Regions from separate parts of the Azonexus sp. MM2026_4 genome, predicted to be linked through region 1. Evidence: riboswitches for the same ligand, from Rfam matches in the RefSeq annotation. Region 1 holds a riboswitch; the other holds the start of a gene.
What was found. A riboswitch is a leader RNA that binds a small molecule or an ion and turns the genes downstream of it on or off. The one in region 1 is predicted to bind glycine.

Region 1 (7,634 bases):
TGTTCTTGACCAGCACCGGGTCGTCGAGATACTGCTGGGCGCGCTCGCGCATCGGCGCCTGCTCGCGCAGGATGCCTTCGATCACCGGCTGCTTGCAGTCGATGCAGCCGATGCCGGCGGTACGGCAGCCTTGCGCCAGCGTCTCGCGCGTCGCCGCGTCGGTATACACCTGGTGCAGTTGCCAGACCGGGCAGCGTGCCGGATCGCCGGGATCGGTGCGACGCACGCGCTGGGTATCGGTCGGCATCGACTTGACCTTCTTGGCCACCGATTCCTCGGACTCACGCATGGTGATCGTGTTGTTGTACGACTTCGACATCTTCTGCCCGTCGAGCCCCGGCATCTTCGATTCTTCGGTCAGCAGGTAGCCCGGCTCAACCAGGATCATCTTGCCGGTGCCTTCCAGGAAACCGAACAGGCGTTCGCGGTCGATCGCCGACAGGTGCTGGATTTCGTTGAGCATCGCCTTGCCCTGCTCGAGCGCTTCCTTGTCGCCTTCCTGCTGGAAGCGCGTGCGCAATTCCTCGTAGAGGCGGGCCTTCTTGCCGCCCAGCTTCTTGACCGCGTCGCGCGCCTTGTCCTCGAAACCCGGTTCGCGGCCGTACATGTGGTTGAAGCGGCGCGCCAGTTCGCGGGTGAATTCGACGTGCGGAATCTGGTCCTCGCCGACCGGCACCTTGTCGGCGCGGTAGATCAGGATGTCGGCGCTCATCAGCAGCGGATAGCCGAGGAAACCGTAGGTCGTCAGGTCCTTGCCGGCCAGCTTTTCCTGCTGGTCCTTGTAGGTCGGCACCCGCTCGAGCCAGCCGAGCGGCGTCATCATCGACATCAGCAGATGCAGTTCGGCGTGCTCGGGCACCCGCGACTGGATGAACAGCGTCGCCTGATTGGGATCGACGCCAGCCGCCAGCCAGTCGATGACCATGTCCCAGGTCGCCTTCTCGATGCTCTGCGGGTTGTCGTAGTTGGTGGTCAGCGCGTGCCAGTCGGCGACGAAGAAAAGACAGGGATATTCGTGCTGCAGGCGGACCCAGTTCTTGAGGACGCCGTGGTAATGGCCGAGATGCAGCGCCCCGGTGGGACGCATGCCGGAAAGGACACGTTCTGCGTACATAGCGGTTGTCGTTTAGTAAAGACCGAAAAGGAATTCGATGGCGTGCGCCGTGAAGAGCACCAGAGGATTCATGATGTCGCCGAGGATACCGGTGAACAACAGGAGCAGCAAAATCGGGAAACCCCACGGCTCGATGCGCGAGAACTGCCAGGCCAGCCGGTGCGGCAGCAGGCTGACGGCGATCCGCCCGCCGTCGAGCGGCGGCAGCGGCAGCAGGTTGAGGACCATCAACACGCAGTTGATGATGATGCCGACCTCGGCCATGCGCGCCAGCGGCACCGCAAAGAAATCCGGCACCTGCCACGACAGCTTGAACATCAGCGCCCAGAAGCAGGCCATCACCAGGTTGGCGGCCGGCCCGGCAGCGGCGACCCAGAGCATGTCCTTCTTCGGCTGGCGCAGGCGGGTGAAATCGACCGGCACCGGCTTGGCGTAGCCGAACATGAAGTTCCCCGCCGAGAACAGCAGGATCGCCAGCGGAATCAGCACGGTGCCGACCGGGTCGATGTGACGCAGCGGATTGAGGCTGATGCGACCGAGCTGCCAGGCGGTCGGGTCGCCGAAATGGCGGGCCGCGTAACCGTGCGCCGCTTCATGCAGGGTGATCGCGAAGACCACCGGCAAGGCAGCGATGGCGATGGTCTGGATCAGCGCATTGATGTCGAGCATGTTCACTCCAGCCCAAAGGGCGCCAGCGGCCCGCGCCCGGCACGGATCAGCTCGGGAAAAGCACCGGTCAGGTTGACGACGCTGGTCGGCTCGATGCCGCAAGGGCCGCTGTCGAGGATCAGTTCGATCTGCTCGTCGAGCCGATCCTGGATTTCCCAACCTTCGGTCAGCGGCGCGTCGTCGCCGGGCAACTGCAAGGTGGTCGTCAGCAGGGGCTCGTTCAATTCCTCGAGCAGCGCCAGCGTCACCGGGTGGGCCGGCACCCGCAGGCCGATCGTCTTGCGCTTCGGATGCAACACGCGACGCGGCAACTCCTTGCTGCCTTCGAGAATGAACACGTAACAACCGGGCGTGGTCGCCTTGAGCAGACGGTACTGCGCGTTATCGACGCGAGCGTAGGTGGCGATCTCGGAAAGATCGCGCACCATCAAGGTCAGGTGATGACGATCGTCCATCTGCCGGATCAGGCGGATGCGATCCATCGCCTCCTTGTCGCCGAGATGGCAAGCCAGCGCGTACGAAGAATCGGTCGGCACGGCGACGATCGCACCATTGCGGATGAATTCCGCGGCCTGGACGAGCAGGCGCGGTTGCGGGGAATCAGGATGGATATTGACGACGCGGGCCATGGTTCAGTCGAAAAGACGCCACACCGGCTTGAGGTCCGGCGGCAGTTGAAAAGCCCGGCCGAGCTCGACATGACTTTCTTCCGGGCCATGAAAATCCGAGCCGCGCGAGGCGTGAAAGGCATAGTGCCGCGCCAGACGCGCGAAATGCAGAACATGGTCGGGTGAATGGCTGCCGCTCGAGACCTCGATCGCCTGACCGCCGAGATCCTTGAACTCGTCGAGAAACTTGCGCATGTCGCCACCCGACATCTTGTAACGCCCGGGATGCGCCACCACGGCGACGCCGCCGGCGGCACGAATCCAGCTCACCGCATCGACCAGCGTCGCCCAGCGGTGATCGACGTAGCCCGGCTTGCCCGGCGTCAGGTAATGCAGGAAGACCCCGGCAATGTCGCGGGCAATGCCGATCGACACCAGGTAACGGGCAAAATGGGCGCGCGAGATCAGGTCCGGATTGGTCACATAACCGAGCGCGCCTTCATAGACGCCGGGGATGCCGATTGCCGCCAGTGCCTCGCCCATCCGTCGGGCGCGTTCGACACGGCCGCTGCGCAGGCCTTCGAGGCCGCCGACGAGATCCGGGTGGACAGGGTCGAAGGCCAAGCCGACGATATGGATCGGCTTTTCCCGCCATTCGATCGAAATTTCCACACCATTGACGAAGCCCATGCCGGCCGCCGCCGCCGCTTCGGCGGCCTCGGCCAGGCCGCCGATGTCGTCGTGATCGGTCAGCGCCCAGCAATCGACACCGTTCGCCGCCGCCCGGCGGGCGACCTCCGCTGGCGGCAACAGGCCGTCGGAAACCGAGGAATGGCAATGGAAATCGAAATTGGCTGGGGTCACGGAAATCGGCAAAAAAGCAAACCGGGAGTTTATCACGAAGGCGGGAGTCGGCCGCCGTCCCTGGTGCGGCGCAACAAGTTGCTTGGACATCGATGTCCGGCTATAGTGCCAACCGTTCCACGGGAGAGCGCAGCACAGGCTGCCGCCGAAGGCGCAATTTCACCCGAAAACGCTCAGGCAAAAGGACCGCGGAACCAGTGGCAGGCCACTGAAACTCTGGAGAGCGATGACGGCCTACCCGGCTGCCATCCACCGATGGGGCAAATCTCTCAGGTATCGAGGACAGAGGGGTGAAACGCAAGATTCGTTCTTTCGTTTCACCCCTTTTCCGTTTCCAGAAACGGCTTTAACAAAAGCCAGCAAAGGATTGATATGCTGAAGAAAACAGTACTCAACGCCGCCCACCGCGCGCTTGGCGCCCGGATGGTCGATTTCGGCGGCTGGGACATGCCGGTCAACTACGGTTCGCAGATCGAGGAACACCACGCCGTGCGCAACGACTGCGGCATGTTCGACGTCTCGCACATGTGCCCGGTCGATCTGGTCGGCGCCGATTGCCGCCCTTTCCTCTCCCGCCTGGTCGCCAACGACGTCGCCAAGCTGACGGTTTCCGGCAAGGCGCTCTACGCTGCCATGTTGAACGATGCCGGCGGCGTCATCGACGACCTGATCATCTATTTCCTGACCGACACGCGTTTCCGCATCGTCGTCAATGCCGGCACCGCCGACAAGGACCTCGCCTGGATGCAGGCCAAGGCGGCCGAATGGCAGCTGGACGTGAGCATCACGCCGCGCCGCGACGGCGACAACGCGCTCGGCATCATCGCCGTGCAGGGCCCGAACGCCCGCACCAAGGTCTGGCAGGTGCTGCCCCAGGCCAAGGCCGCAACCGAAGGCCTGAAGCCCTTCTTCGCCGCCGAGGTCGACCAGTACTTCATCGCCAGCACCGGTTACACCGGCGAAGACGGTTACGAGATCATGCTGCCGGCCGACGAAGCCGAAACCATCTGGACCGCCCTCAAGGATGCGGGCGTCGCCCCCTGCGGTCTCGGCGCCCGCGACACGCTGCGCCTGGAAGCCGGCATGAACCTCTACGGCCAGGACATGGACGAGAGCGTCTCGCCGCTCGACGCCGGCCTGGCGTGGACCGTCGCCATGAAGGACGAACGCGACTTCGTCGGCCGTGCCGCACTGGCCACCAACGGTCAGCAGAAGCAGTTTCTCGGCTTGGTTTTGCTCGACAAGGGCGTACTGCGCGGCCACCAGAAAGTCATTACCAAACAAGGCGATGGTGAGATTACCTCAGGCAGTTTCTCACCAACGCTGCAGCAGTCCATCGCCCTTGCACGGCTGCCGCTCGGCGTTACCGTCGGCGACGAAGTCGAGGTCGACATCCGCGGCAAACTGCTCAAGGCCAAGGTCACCAAACCCGTTTTTGCCCGCAACGGCAAGACAGTTCAATAACCCCCATTCAGGAGAAAACCATGTCCAACGTCCCGTCCAACCTCAAGTATGCCGCCTCCCACGAATGGGTCCTGAAGAACGAAGACGGCTCCGTCACCGTCGGCATCACCGACCATGCGCAGGAAGCGCTGGGCGACCTGGTCTTCGTCGAACTGCCGGAAGTCGGCGCCCATTTCGCCAAGGAACAGGAAATCGCCGTCGTCGAATCGGTCAAGGCCGCCGCTGACGTCTATGCGCCGCTCGCCGGCACCGTCACCGAAGTCAACCAGGCCGCTGCCGACGCGCCGGAATCGGTGAACCAGGACGCCTACACCGCCTGGCTGTTCAAGATGACGCCGGACAACCTGGCCGACGTCGACGCGCTGCTCGACGCCGCCGCCTACCAGGCCGTCGCCGACGCCGCCTGAGAAGGACCGCCCATGCCGCTCAACCAAACGCTCTCTGTGCTTGAACAGCACGACGAGTTCATCGACCGTCACATCGGCCCCTGCGCTGCCGAGACTGACGAAATGCTGGCCGCCATCGGCGCCGCCAGCCTCGACCAGCTGATCGCCCAGACGGTGCCGGCGGCGATCCGTCTGCCGGCCGATCTGCCCTTGCCGGCGCCGCGCCGCGAACACGAGGCGCTCGCCGACCTGAAGGCGATCGCCGGCAAGAACACCATCGCCAAGTCCTGCCTCGGCATGGGCTACTACGACACGCTGACGCCCAAGGTGATCCTGCGTAACGTCATGGAAAACCCCGGCTGGTACACCGCCTACACGCCCTACCAGGCGGAAATCGCCCAGGGCCGCCTGGAAGCGCTGATGAACTTCCAGCAGATGGTGATCGACCTGACCGGCCTGGAGATCGCCAACGCCTCGCTGCTCGACGAAGCGACCGCCGCCGCCGAAGCGATGACGATGGCGCGCCGCGTCTCCAAATCGAAGTCGAACCGCTTCCTGGTCGACGCCGCCTGCTTCCCGCAGACCATTGACGTCGTCCGCACACGCGCCGGCTATTTCGGTTTCGAGGTCGTCGTCGCTGCCGCCGAAGCGGCGGACGGCGAATTCTTCGGCGCCCTGCTCCAGTATCCCGACGACAACGGCGAAGTGCGCGACCGCAGCGCCCTGATCGCCAGCCTCAAGGCCCGCGGCGCCACCGTCGCCGTCGCCTGCGACCTGATGGCGCTGGTGCTGCTCAAGCCGCCGGGCGCCATGGGCGCCGACATCGCGCTCGGTTCGAGCCAGCGTTTCGGCATCCCGATGGGTTTCGGCGGCCCGCACGCCGCCTTCTTCGCCACCCGCGAAGCCTTCGTCCGCTCGATGCCCGGCCGCATCATCGGCGTCTCCAAGGATGCCCGCGGCAACACCGCCTACCGCATGACGCTGCAGACGCGCGAACAGCACATCCGCCGCGAAAAGGCCAACTCCAACATCTGCACCTCGCAGGTGCTGCTCGCCAACATGGCCGGCATGTACGCCGTTTATCACGGCCCGCAGGGCCTGAAAACGATCGCAGCACGCATCCACCGGCTGACCGCGATCTTCGCCGAAGGCCTGAAGCGGACCGGCATCAAGCTGCTCACCGGGCAGTTCTTCGACACCGTCCATGTCGACCTCGGCGCCCGCGCCGAAAGCGTTTATCACGCCGCACTGGGTGCCGGCTACAACCTGCGTCGCGTCTCGGTTGGCGTCCTCGGCCTCTCCTTCGACGAGACGACGACGCGCGGTGACGTCGCCGAACTGTTCAAACTGATCACCCAGGTCACGCTCGACATGGCGACCCTCGACGCCCAGGTCGCAGCCGCCACGCCCGCCATGCCGGCGGCGCTGCTGCGCGGCGATGCGATTCTGTCGCATCCGGTGTTCAACACGCACCACACCGAGCACGAGATGCTGCGCTACCTGAAGTCGCTGCAGAACAAGGATCTGGCGCTCGACCACTCGATGATCTCGCTCGGCTCCTGCACGATGAAGCTGAACGCGACCAGCGAGATGATCCCGGTCACCTGGCCGGAATTCGGCGGCATTCACCCGTACGCCCCGCGCGAGCAGGTTGCCGGCTACCACGAGATGATCGGCGGCCTCACCGACTGGCTGAAGACCGTCACCGGCTTCGACGCCATCTGCATGCAGCCGAACTCCGGCGCCCAGGGCGAATACGCCGGCCTGGTGGCGATCGCCCGTTACCACGCCAGCCGCGGCGAAGCGCATCGCAAGGTCTGTCTGATCCCGAAATCGGCGCACGGCACCAACCCGGCCACCGCCCAGATGGCCGGCATGCAGGTTGTTGTCGTCGATTGCGACGACAACGGCAACGTCGATGTCGCCGACCTGCAGGCCAAGGCAGAGGAACACCAGGACGACCTCGCCTGCCTGATGATCACCTACCCGTCCACGCACGGCGTCTTCGAGGAAGCGATCAAGGACATCTGCGCCATCGTGCACGCCAACGGCGGCCAGGTGTACATGGACGGCGCCAACCTCAACGCTCAGGTCGGCCTGACTTCGCCCGGCTGCATCGGCGCCGACGTCAGCCACATGAACCTGCACAAGACCTTCGCCATCCCGCACGGCGGCGGCGGACCGGGCATGGGCCCGATCGGCCTCAAGGCCCACCTCGCCCCGTTCATGGCCAACCACGTGGTGGCCCCGATCGACGGCCCGCACGGCGGCCAGGGCGCGGTTTCCGCGGCGCCTTTCGGCTCCGCCTCGATCCTGCCGATTTCCTGGATGTACCTGGCTATGCTCGGCGGCGCAGGCGTCAAGAAGGCGACCCAGTTCGCCATCCTCAACGCCAACTACGTCGCCAGCCAGCTCAAGGACCACTACCCGGTGCTCTACGTTGGCAAGAACGGCCGCGTGGCACACGAGTGCATCCTCGACATCCGCCCGATCAAGGCCGCCACCGGCATCGCCGAGATCGACATCGCC
Region 2 (7,634 bases), 390 kb from region 1:
TCAGCGCGAAGGCGGATTACGATTTCGTCGAATGGGACTTCTCGGGCCAGGGCGAGAATTCCAACGCCGATGAAGCCGCCACGCTGTTCGGCATCCTCGCCGAAATGGGCAAGGAGGTTTACGTCGCCGTCTACGACCAGTTGGGCGGCAGTTTCCACACTAAGGCCTGCCGCATCCTGGTGCCCGGTTACTCGGAAATCTACCCGGTCGACGACCTGATCTGGGACAACACCAACAAGGCGCTGGCCTTCCGTGAAGACATCCTCAACCTGCACCGCCTCGACGACGCCGGCCTGGAAGCCCTGCTGGAGCGCCTGGAAGAGAGCGAGCTCGACGACTACACCGACATCATCACGCTGATCGGCGTCGAATTCGACGAGAACACGGACTGGGGCCAGCTGACCATCCTCGAACTCAAGCTGCTGATCAACCTCGCGCTGCAGGATTTCGAAGCGGCCAAGGAACAGGTCGAGGCCTACCTGCAGTACAACGAAAACACCGCCGAGCGCGGCCTGTTCTACCAGGCGGTCAATGTGGTGCTGGAAGTGCTGCTTGACGACGAACTGGAACTGGAAGACTACGAGCCCAACTTCCGCCGCATGTTCGGCAACGAGCGCATGGACGCCGTGCTCGGCTCAGTCGATGGCAGCATCCGCTTCCACGGTCTAACGCCGACCAGCATGCAGCTGGAAGGCCTCGACCGTCACCAACGCCTGCTCGACAGCTACCGCAAGGCGCACGCGGCGCGGGCGAAGGCGGCGGGAGTAGGCTGATCGCCGGGAGTGGACGGCTCGGGGGCGCTTGAGGCTTGAGATCCGCAAAAGACCGGTAGCGACCGAGGTTGTGTGGAAACGCCCGGCGGTTTCAAAGACCGAGTGCAACATTTGGAATCAGCCCTGCTTTGTCCATGAAGATGTTATCGAAGAACACCTCGGCGGGAGAGCGCCACCCCAGGGTTTTTCTCGGCCGCATATTGAGTTCCCAGGCCATGTGATCGAGTTCGCGCTGGGAGTGGACACTCAGGTCAGTGCCCTTCGGCAAATATTGGCGCAGCAAACCATTGGTGTGCTCATTGATGCCACGTTGCCACGGGCTGTGAGGATCACAAAAGTAAATTTTCAGGCCGGTGTTCTCGGCCAGCTTCTTGTGCAGCGCCATCTCCTTGCCTTGGTCATAGGTGAGGGTCTGTCGGATCTCAGGCGGCAGCCCGCTGAAGGCCTGCGTGAATCCGTTGAGCGCATCGATCGCCGTACTGCCGTCGAGCTTGACCAGCATGGCAAACAGCGACTTGCGGCACACCAGGGTGCCGACAGCCGAAGCGTTGGCCTTGCCCTTGATCAGGTCGCCCTCCCAGTGGCCAGGCAGCAAGCGGTCGCTGGCCTCGGGCGGGCGTACGTGGATGCTCAGCATGTCCTGCAGCGATCCCCGCCGATCTTTGCCTCGCGTGCGAGGCTTGCGTGCGCCTCGCCCCTGGCGCAGCAGGACGACCAGTTCGCGGCGAAGATCGCCCTTGGGCATGGCATAGATCGCGGTGTAGATGGTTTCGTGGGAGGCTTGCAATTGGGGCTGCTCAGGGTGGCGTTGCTTGAGTTTGGCAGCAATCTGCTCGGGCGAGAGCTTGCGTTCCAGCAACGCCCTGACCTCGGCCCACAAGGCGCCTTGGCGGTGGAGCTTGCGCACCGGCCAGGCCGCACGTCGCACCCGCCGGGCTCGCTTGCCGGCGCGGTTTGCATCGTAGCCGCCAGCCACTCGGGGGCGTCCCATGACGCATTGCTCCTCTTCGCTCTGGTAGCCGTTGCGGCGAAGTTCTCTCGTGATGGTGCTGGGCGATCTGCCAAGCACCTTGGCTATCGCCCGCGCACTACTGGCCTGCTCCTTCATCGCCATTACCACGCCGCGTTCTTCCGCACTCAATTGTTGATACGTTCTCGTCATGCAACTCCTCCGGTTATGAAGTGTTGCACTTGGGATTTGAAACCGCCCCCCTAAATGTTGGCCCGACTTCTCACATAGTCGATGCACTTCAGCGTTGGTACAACGCGATTCAGGTCTTTTGGCAAATGAGCGATCTGGGCGAAGAACTCCTCGCACAAGGCTTCCAGCCGAGGGTTTTTCGCCAGATAGGCGGTCACAATGTGATCTGAACCGCTACTGAAACTGGTGAAAAAAACCGAGTCAGTAACCGGGTCCGGATTGAGGATTTGATCCAGGCCGCTGATCGTTTTGTATTGTTCCAAGATTGGTAGCAAGCGGGTCTGTAACTTCCCGAGAAGGTGTTCGATCACCCCGTCGATTTCTGAGTAACTGCGCACGACATAACCCTTGTCGGTTCCCTGGAAGGGACCGATCTCGTCCATCCATTTGGGTTGGCCTGCAGAGGTCGTAAAAGACAGCTTCACTTGATCAGGAGGCTTGTCTGGCCAGGCAATCGAGGAAACAAGGTTGGTGACCTCGTGAAAGCGACTTTCGACATTCAGGCAGAAGGGCACATTGAGAGGCCACATGTCGGTGCTGCCGATGTACAGCACATGCCATCCGTTGGGAAAAACGGCTTTGAAACTGCGATCGCTTTTTCTTGCCTTGAAGCCATGTTCGGCGAGAAAAGGGGTCAGGCGCTCGAAGACGATTTTTTCCAGGGCGGCACGCTTTGGCACGTCATCGTAATTTTTTTCCGCCCGCGAAGTCGGCGGCGTAGCCACCGTCAGACGCTGACCATTGGCCAGATAGACGACACCTTCCTGCGCGTCCATGACATTGAGTCCGAACAGGCGTGCCTGTCCGACCACAAACGGCAAGACGGCATCCAGCATTTCCGGATTGACCCCCAGTGCAAAGACCGCGGCGTCGGTCTTGCCGTCGAGTGGCCCGTCGCTCCAGGCCCATTCGGATTCCGGTATCTCTTCGGCCCGGGGCGAGCAGATGCAGGGGTAGCGTAGCGTCAGCCGCAGTGCCAGAAGACGAAATTTCTTGTGCTGCGCCGTTCGCTGCTGCAATTGATCGAGCTGCCGCGAGGCTGCTTCGAGAGTGGCAGGCACCGGAAGGTTTGCTGGTGTTTCCCAAACTTGAAGCACATAACTCATCGACTTGCTCTTTCAAGAAAATGGCCTGATCGCACATCAGGCCATGCCAGTCCCTGATGCCGCCAAAGCTGCTGCGAATAATTCGACAGCATACCTCGCGAGCCACCCGCTGGCTCTTTTTGGAGAGAGCTTGTAGCCGGAGGCGGAAGTCGGCCTCAAGCAAATTCAGCCGTTTCAAATCCCAGACGACCGCGCGCTGATTGACAGGCATCCCCAGCGCTGCCGATAATCCGGCCCCTCTGCAGGAGAGAGAGCGCTGGTTCGCCAGGCTCCGCCGAAGGCGCAAACTCCCATAATCGCTCAGGCATGCCGAACTGCAGACATGATTCGCCGGCTGGAGAGAAGTCGCGAGCGCGCCGCGCCCGCCGACTCACCGAAGGGGCAGGCTCTTGCGGGCCGAAACTCTCAGGTAAAAGGACAGGGGGAGAGGCGTCGCGGAAACACCCGTTGGGAGTTTCCGCTTTTTGACGGAATCCTCCCGATGTTCGACAGTCTCGCCCTCGTTTTTCAACCGCTCGCCAGCAAGCAGTTCGACCTCTTGCTGGTTGTCTACCTGGTCGCCATCGCCGCCGAGGCGATGTCCGGCGCGCTCGCCGCCGGCCGTCGCGACATGGATTTCTTCGGCGTTGCCGTCATCGCCTTCGTCACCGCGCTGGGCGGCGGCACGATCCGCGACGTCGTGCTCGGCCATTACCCGATCGGCTGGACCCAGCATCCCGAGTATGTCTACCTGGTCATCCTGGCGGGGCTGGCGACGACGCTGATCGCCCGCTTCATGCACCACATGAAGCGCCTCTTCCTGATGCTCGACGCGCTCGGCCTGGTCGCTTTCTCGCTGATCGGCTGCAGCGTCGCGCTACAGCTCGATTACCCGGTAGTGGTCGTGATCATGGCCGGCATGCTGACCGGGATTTCCGGCGGCGTGCTGCGCGACGTGCTGTGCAACCAGGTGCCGGTGGTCTTCTGCCGCGAGCTTTACGCCAGCGTTTCGCTGTTCGTCTGCGTGCTCTTCCTGGTGCTGCGCGGGCTCGGCTGGGACAGCGACCTGATCACGCTGATCTGTTTCGGCGCCGGTTTCGCCTTCCGCATGCTGGCGCTGCGCTTCGCCTGGAAGCTGCCGACCTTTTCCTACCAGCCGCGCTGGGACTGAAACGCGGGGTGGGCTAAAATGACTGTATGAAAATACAGTTGTTTGCCAGAGGCCCGCATTGACCGTCCCGTCCGCGCTCCCCGACTACGCCGAGCTGCACTGCCTGTCCAACTTCAGCTTCCTGCGTGGTGCTTCGCATCCGGAGGAGCTGGCGGCGCAGGCGGTGGCGCAGGGCTACGCGGCGCTGGCGCTGACCGACGAGTGCTCGCTGGCCGGCGTGGTGCGCGTGCATCAGGCGTTCCGGGCCCAAGGCGGGGCGACGCGTCTCATCATCGGCAGCGAGATGAGCACGGTCGACGGCCTGAAACTGGTCTTTCTGGCGCAGAACCGGGAGGGTTACGGCAACCTCTCGGCGCTGATCACGCTCGCCCGGCGGCGGGCGGAGAAGGGCGCCTATACCTTGCAGCGCCACGACCTGAACGCCATCTCACCGAATGGCGCGCTGCCTGATTGCCTGGTGCTGTGGGTGCCCGAGGCGACGCCTTCGGTCGCCGACGGGCGCTGGTTGGCCGAACGCTTTCCCGGACGTTGCTGGATCGCCGTCGAACTGCACGCCGGGCCGGACGACGCGGCCAGGCTCGCGGAACTGCAGGCGCTCGCTGCCGCCTGCGGCCTGCCGCTGGTGGCGGCGGGCGACGTGCACATGCACGTGCGGGCGCGGCGGCCGGTGCAGGACGTGCTGACCGCGCTGCGCCTGAAGACCTCGGTGTTCGAGGCCGGCCACGCGCTGTTCCCGAACGGCGAGCGCCACCTGCGTTCGCGTCTGCGGCTGGCGCGGCTCTATCCGCCCGAACTGCTGGCCGAGACGCTGCGTATCGCGGCCTTGTGCACGTTCTCGCTCGACGAGTTGCGCTACGAATATCCGGAGGAAATCGTCCCCGCTGGCCACACGCCAATCTCCTGGCTGCGCCACGAGACCGAGGCCGGACTGCGCCGACGCTACCCGGCGGGCGTGCCGGCGGCGGTGCGCGAGCGCATTGAGCACGAACTGCGGCTGATCGCCGAGCTGAGTTACGAAGCCTATTTCCTGACCGTCTACGACATCGTCTGTTTCGCCCGCGGCGCTGGCATCCTCTGCCAGGGGCGCGGTTCGGCGGCGAATTCGACGGTCTGTTTCGCGCTCGGCGTCACCGAGGTCGACCCGGCGCGTTCGGCGATGCTGTTCGAGCGCTTCGTCTCGAAAGAGCGCGGCGAGCCGCCCGATATCGACGTCGATTTCGAGCACGAGCGGCGCGCCGAGGTCATCGCCTACATCTACGGCAAGTACGGCCGCGAGCGCACGGCGCTGGCCGCCGCCGTCATCACCTACCGGACCAAGGGCGCGCTGCGCGACGCCGGCCGCGCGCTCGGCTTCGACATCGCCCGCATCGACGCGCTGACCGCTTCGCTCGCCTGGTGGGACAAACGCGAACAGATGCCGGAACGCTTCGCCGAGCAGGGGCTGGACCCGGCTTCGCCGCGCGTCGAGAAATGGCTGTGGCTGGCCGAGCAGCTGCGCGGCTTTCCCCGCCACCTGACCCAGCACGTCGGCGGCTTCGTCATGTCGCGCGGGCCGCTGGCGCGGCTGGTGCCGGTCGAGAACACGGCGATGGAAACGCGCACGGTGATCCAGTGGGACAAGGACGACCTCGACGCGGTCGGCCTGATGAAGGTCAACGTGCTGGCGCTCGGCATGCTGTCGGCGCTGCGCCGGATGCTGGCGATGATCGGGCCGCTGGCTTTGAACGAAATCCCCGAAGGCGACAAGGCGACCTACGACATGCTGTGCCGCGCCGACAGCATGGGCGTCTTCCAGGTCGAATCGCGGGCGCAGATGAGCATGCTGCCGCGCCTGAAGCCGCGCAACTATTACGACCTGGTGATCGAGGTTTCGCTGGTGCGCCCCGGGCCGATCCAGGGCGACATGGTCCATCCTTACCTGAAGCGGCGCCAGGGCAGGGAGGATATCGAGCGCATCACGCCGGCGATCGACGCGGTGCTGGCGCGCACCTGCGGCGTGCCGATCTTCCAGGAACAGGTGATGCAACTGGCCATCGTCGCCGCCGGCTTCACGCCCGGCGAGGCCGACGAGCTGCGGCGGGCGATGGCCGCCTGGCGGCGCAAGGGCAATCTAGCCCGCTACCAGGACAAGCTGCGCGCCGGCATGGCGCGCAACGGCGTGCCGGCCGCCTTCATCGAGCGCATCGTCGCCCAGATCCAGGGCTTCGGCGAATACGGCTTCCCCGAATCGCACGCCGCCAGCTTCGCGCTGCTGGTCTATGCCTCGGCCTGGGTCAAGCGCCACCACCCGGCGGCCTTCCTCTGCGGCTTGCTCAACAGCCAGCCGATGGGTTTCTATTCGCCGTCGATGTTGATCCAGGATGCCCGCCGCCACGGCGTCAGCGTGCTGCCGGCCGATGTCACGGCCAGCGACTGGGACAGCCGGATCGACGAGGGCGGCGCGGTGCGCCTTGGCCTGCGCGAGATCAAGGGACTGAGCCGGGAGGCGGCCGTGCGCATCGCCGACGCGCGGCGGCGGGCGGCGTTTGCCGATGTTGCCGACCTCGCGGCGCGCTGCGCCCTGGGCAAGCGCGATCTGGATCAGCTCGCTGCCGCCGATGCCTTGCGCGGCCTCGCCGGTCATCGCCGGCAGGCCGCCTGGGCGGTTGCCGACAGCGGCCAGCGGGCGATCCAGGGCGACCTCTTCGCCGGCCTGCCGGCGCCGGAAGCTGCGGTCGAACTGGCGGCGCCGACGCTGGCCGACAACCTGGTCGCCGATTACCAGCAGCTCGGCCACAGCCTGCGCCCGCACCCGCTGACGCTGCTGCGCGAACATCTCGCAGCGCGGCGCTTCCTCAGCGCCAGCGAACTGGCGCAACGCGGCGACCGCGCGCTGGTCCGCGTTGCCGGCATCGTCACCGGCCGCCAGCGGCCGGGCACGGCGACCGGCATCGTCTTCGTCACGCTGGAGGACGAAACCGGCTGGACCAACGTCGTCGTCAAGCCGGCGCTGGTCGAGAAACAGCGGCGCGAACTGCTCGCCGCACCGCTGCTCGGCGTCTACGGCCAACTGCAATGCGCCGACGGCGTCGTGCACCTGGTTGCCCAGCGCCTGGTCGACCTGTCGGCCTGGCTGGGGCGGCTGGAAACGCGCAGCCGGGATTTCCACTGAGCCGGCGCCAGCATTTTCCCGGTTATGATGCTGGCCACAGGGGAGGGGAAACGCGATGCGTCTTGAGGCTTGTCTACTCGCCGCGCTGCTCGGGGCGCCGGCACTATCCGCCGCCGCCGACGGGCCGTGGCTGCACTGCCGGCTGGAGCAGTCGAATACCGTCCAGGTCCTCGACTACGGACCGGCCGCCGACATCTACCGGGTGCCGGCGACCAACATCAACGACAATTTCCACTTCAAGGCCGTCGTCGTC

Region 2: it holds a riboswitch for glycine, as region 1 does, so the genes downstream of both, AC0KWY_RS04105 (trimeric intracellular cation channel family protein) here and gcvT (glycine cleavage system aminomethyltransferase GcvT) in region 1, are expected to answer to the same signal.

Annotation. Positions count from the first base shown of each region.
Region 1 is NZ_CM148380.1:488,386-496,019, reverse strand. Features, by position in the region: gene AC0KWY_RS02160 (tryptophan--tRNA ligase) at 1-1,114, opposite strand, end outside; gene AC0KWY_RS02155 (site-2 protease family protein) at 1,127-1,774, opposite strand; gene AC0KWY_RS02150 (L-threonylcarbamoyladenylate synthase) at 1,786-2,412, opposite strand; gene AC0KWY_RS02145 (3',5'-nucleoside bisphosphate phosphatase) at 2,416-3,255, opposite strand; glycine riboswitch at 3,366-3,454, shown strand; glycine riboswitch at 3,462-3,551, shown strand; gene gcvT (glycine cleavage system aminomethyltransferase GcvT) at 3,628-4,719, shown strand; gene gcvH (glycine cleavage system protein GcvH) at 4,740-5,126, shown strand; gene gcvP (aminomethyl-transferring glycine dehydrogenase) at 5,139-7,634, shown strand, end outside.
Region 2 is NZ_CM148380.1:878,521-886,154, reverse strand. Features, by position in the region: gene AC0KWY_RS04120 (OsmC domain/YcaO domain-containing protein) at 1-773, shown strand, start outside; gene AC0KWY_RS04115 (IS30 family transposase) at 865-1,935, opposite strand; gene AC0KWY_RS04110 (hypothetical protein) at 1,986-3,080, opposite strand; glycine riboswitch at 3,313-3,407, shown strand; gene AC0KWY_RS04105 (trimeric intracellular cation channel family protein) at 3,562-4,230, shown strand; gene AC0KWY_RS04100 (error-prone DNA polymerase) at 4,289-7,381, shown strand; gene AC0KWY_RS04095 (hypothetical protein) at 7,437-7,634, shown strand, end outside.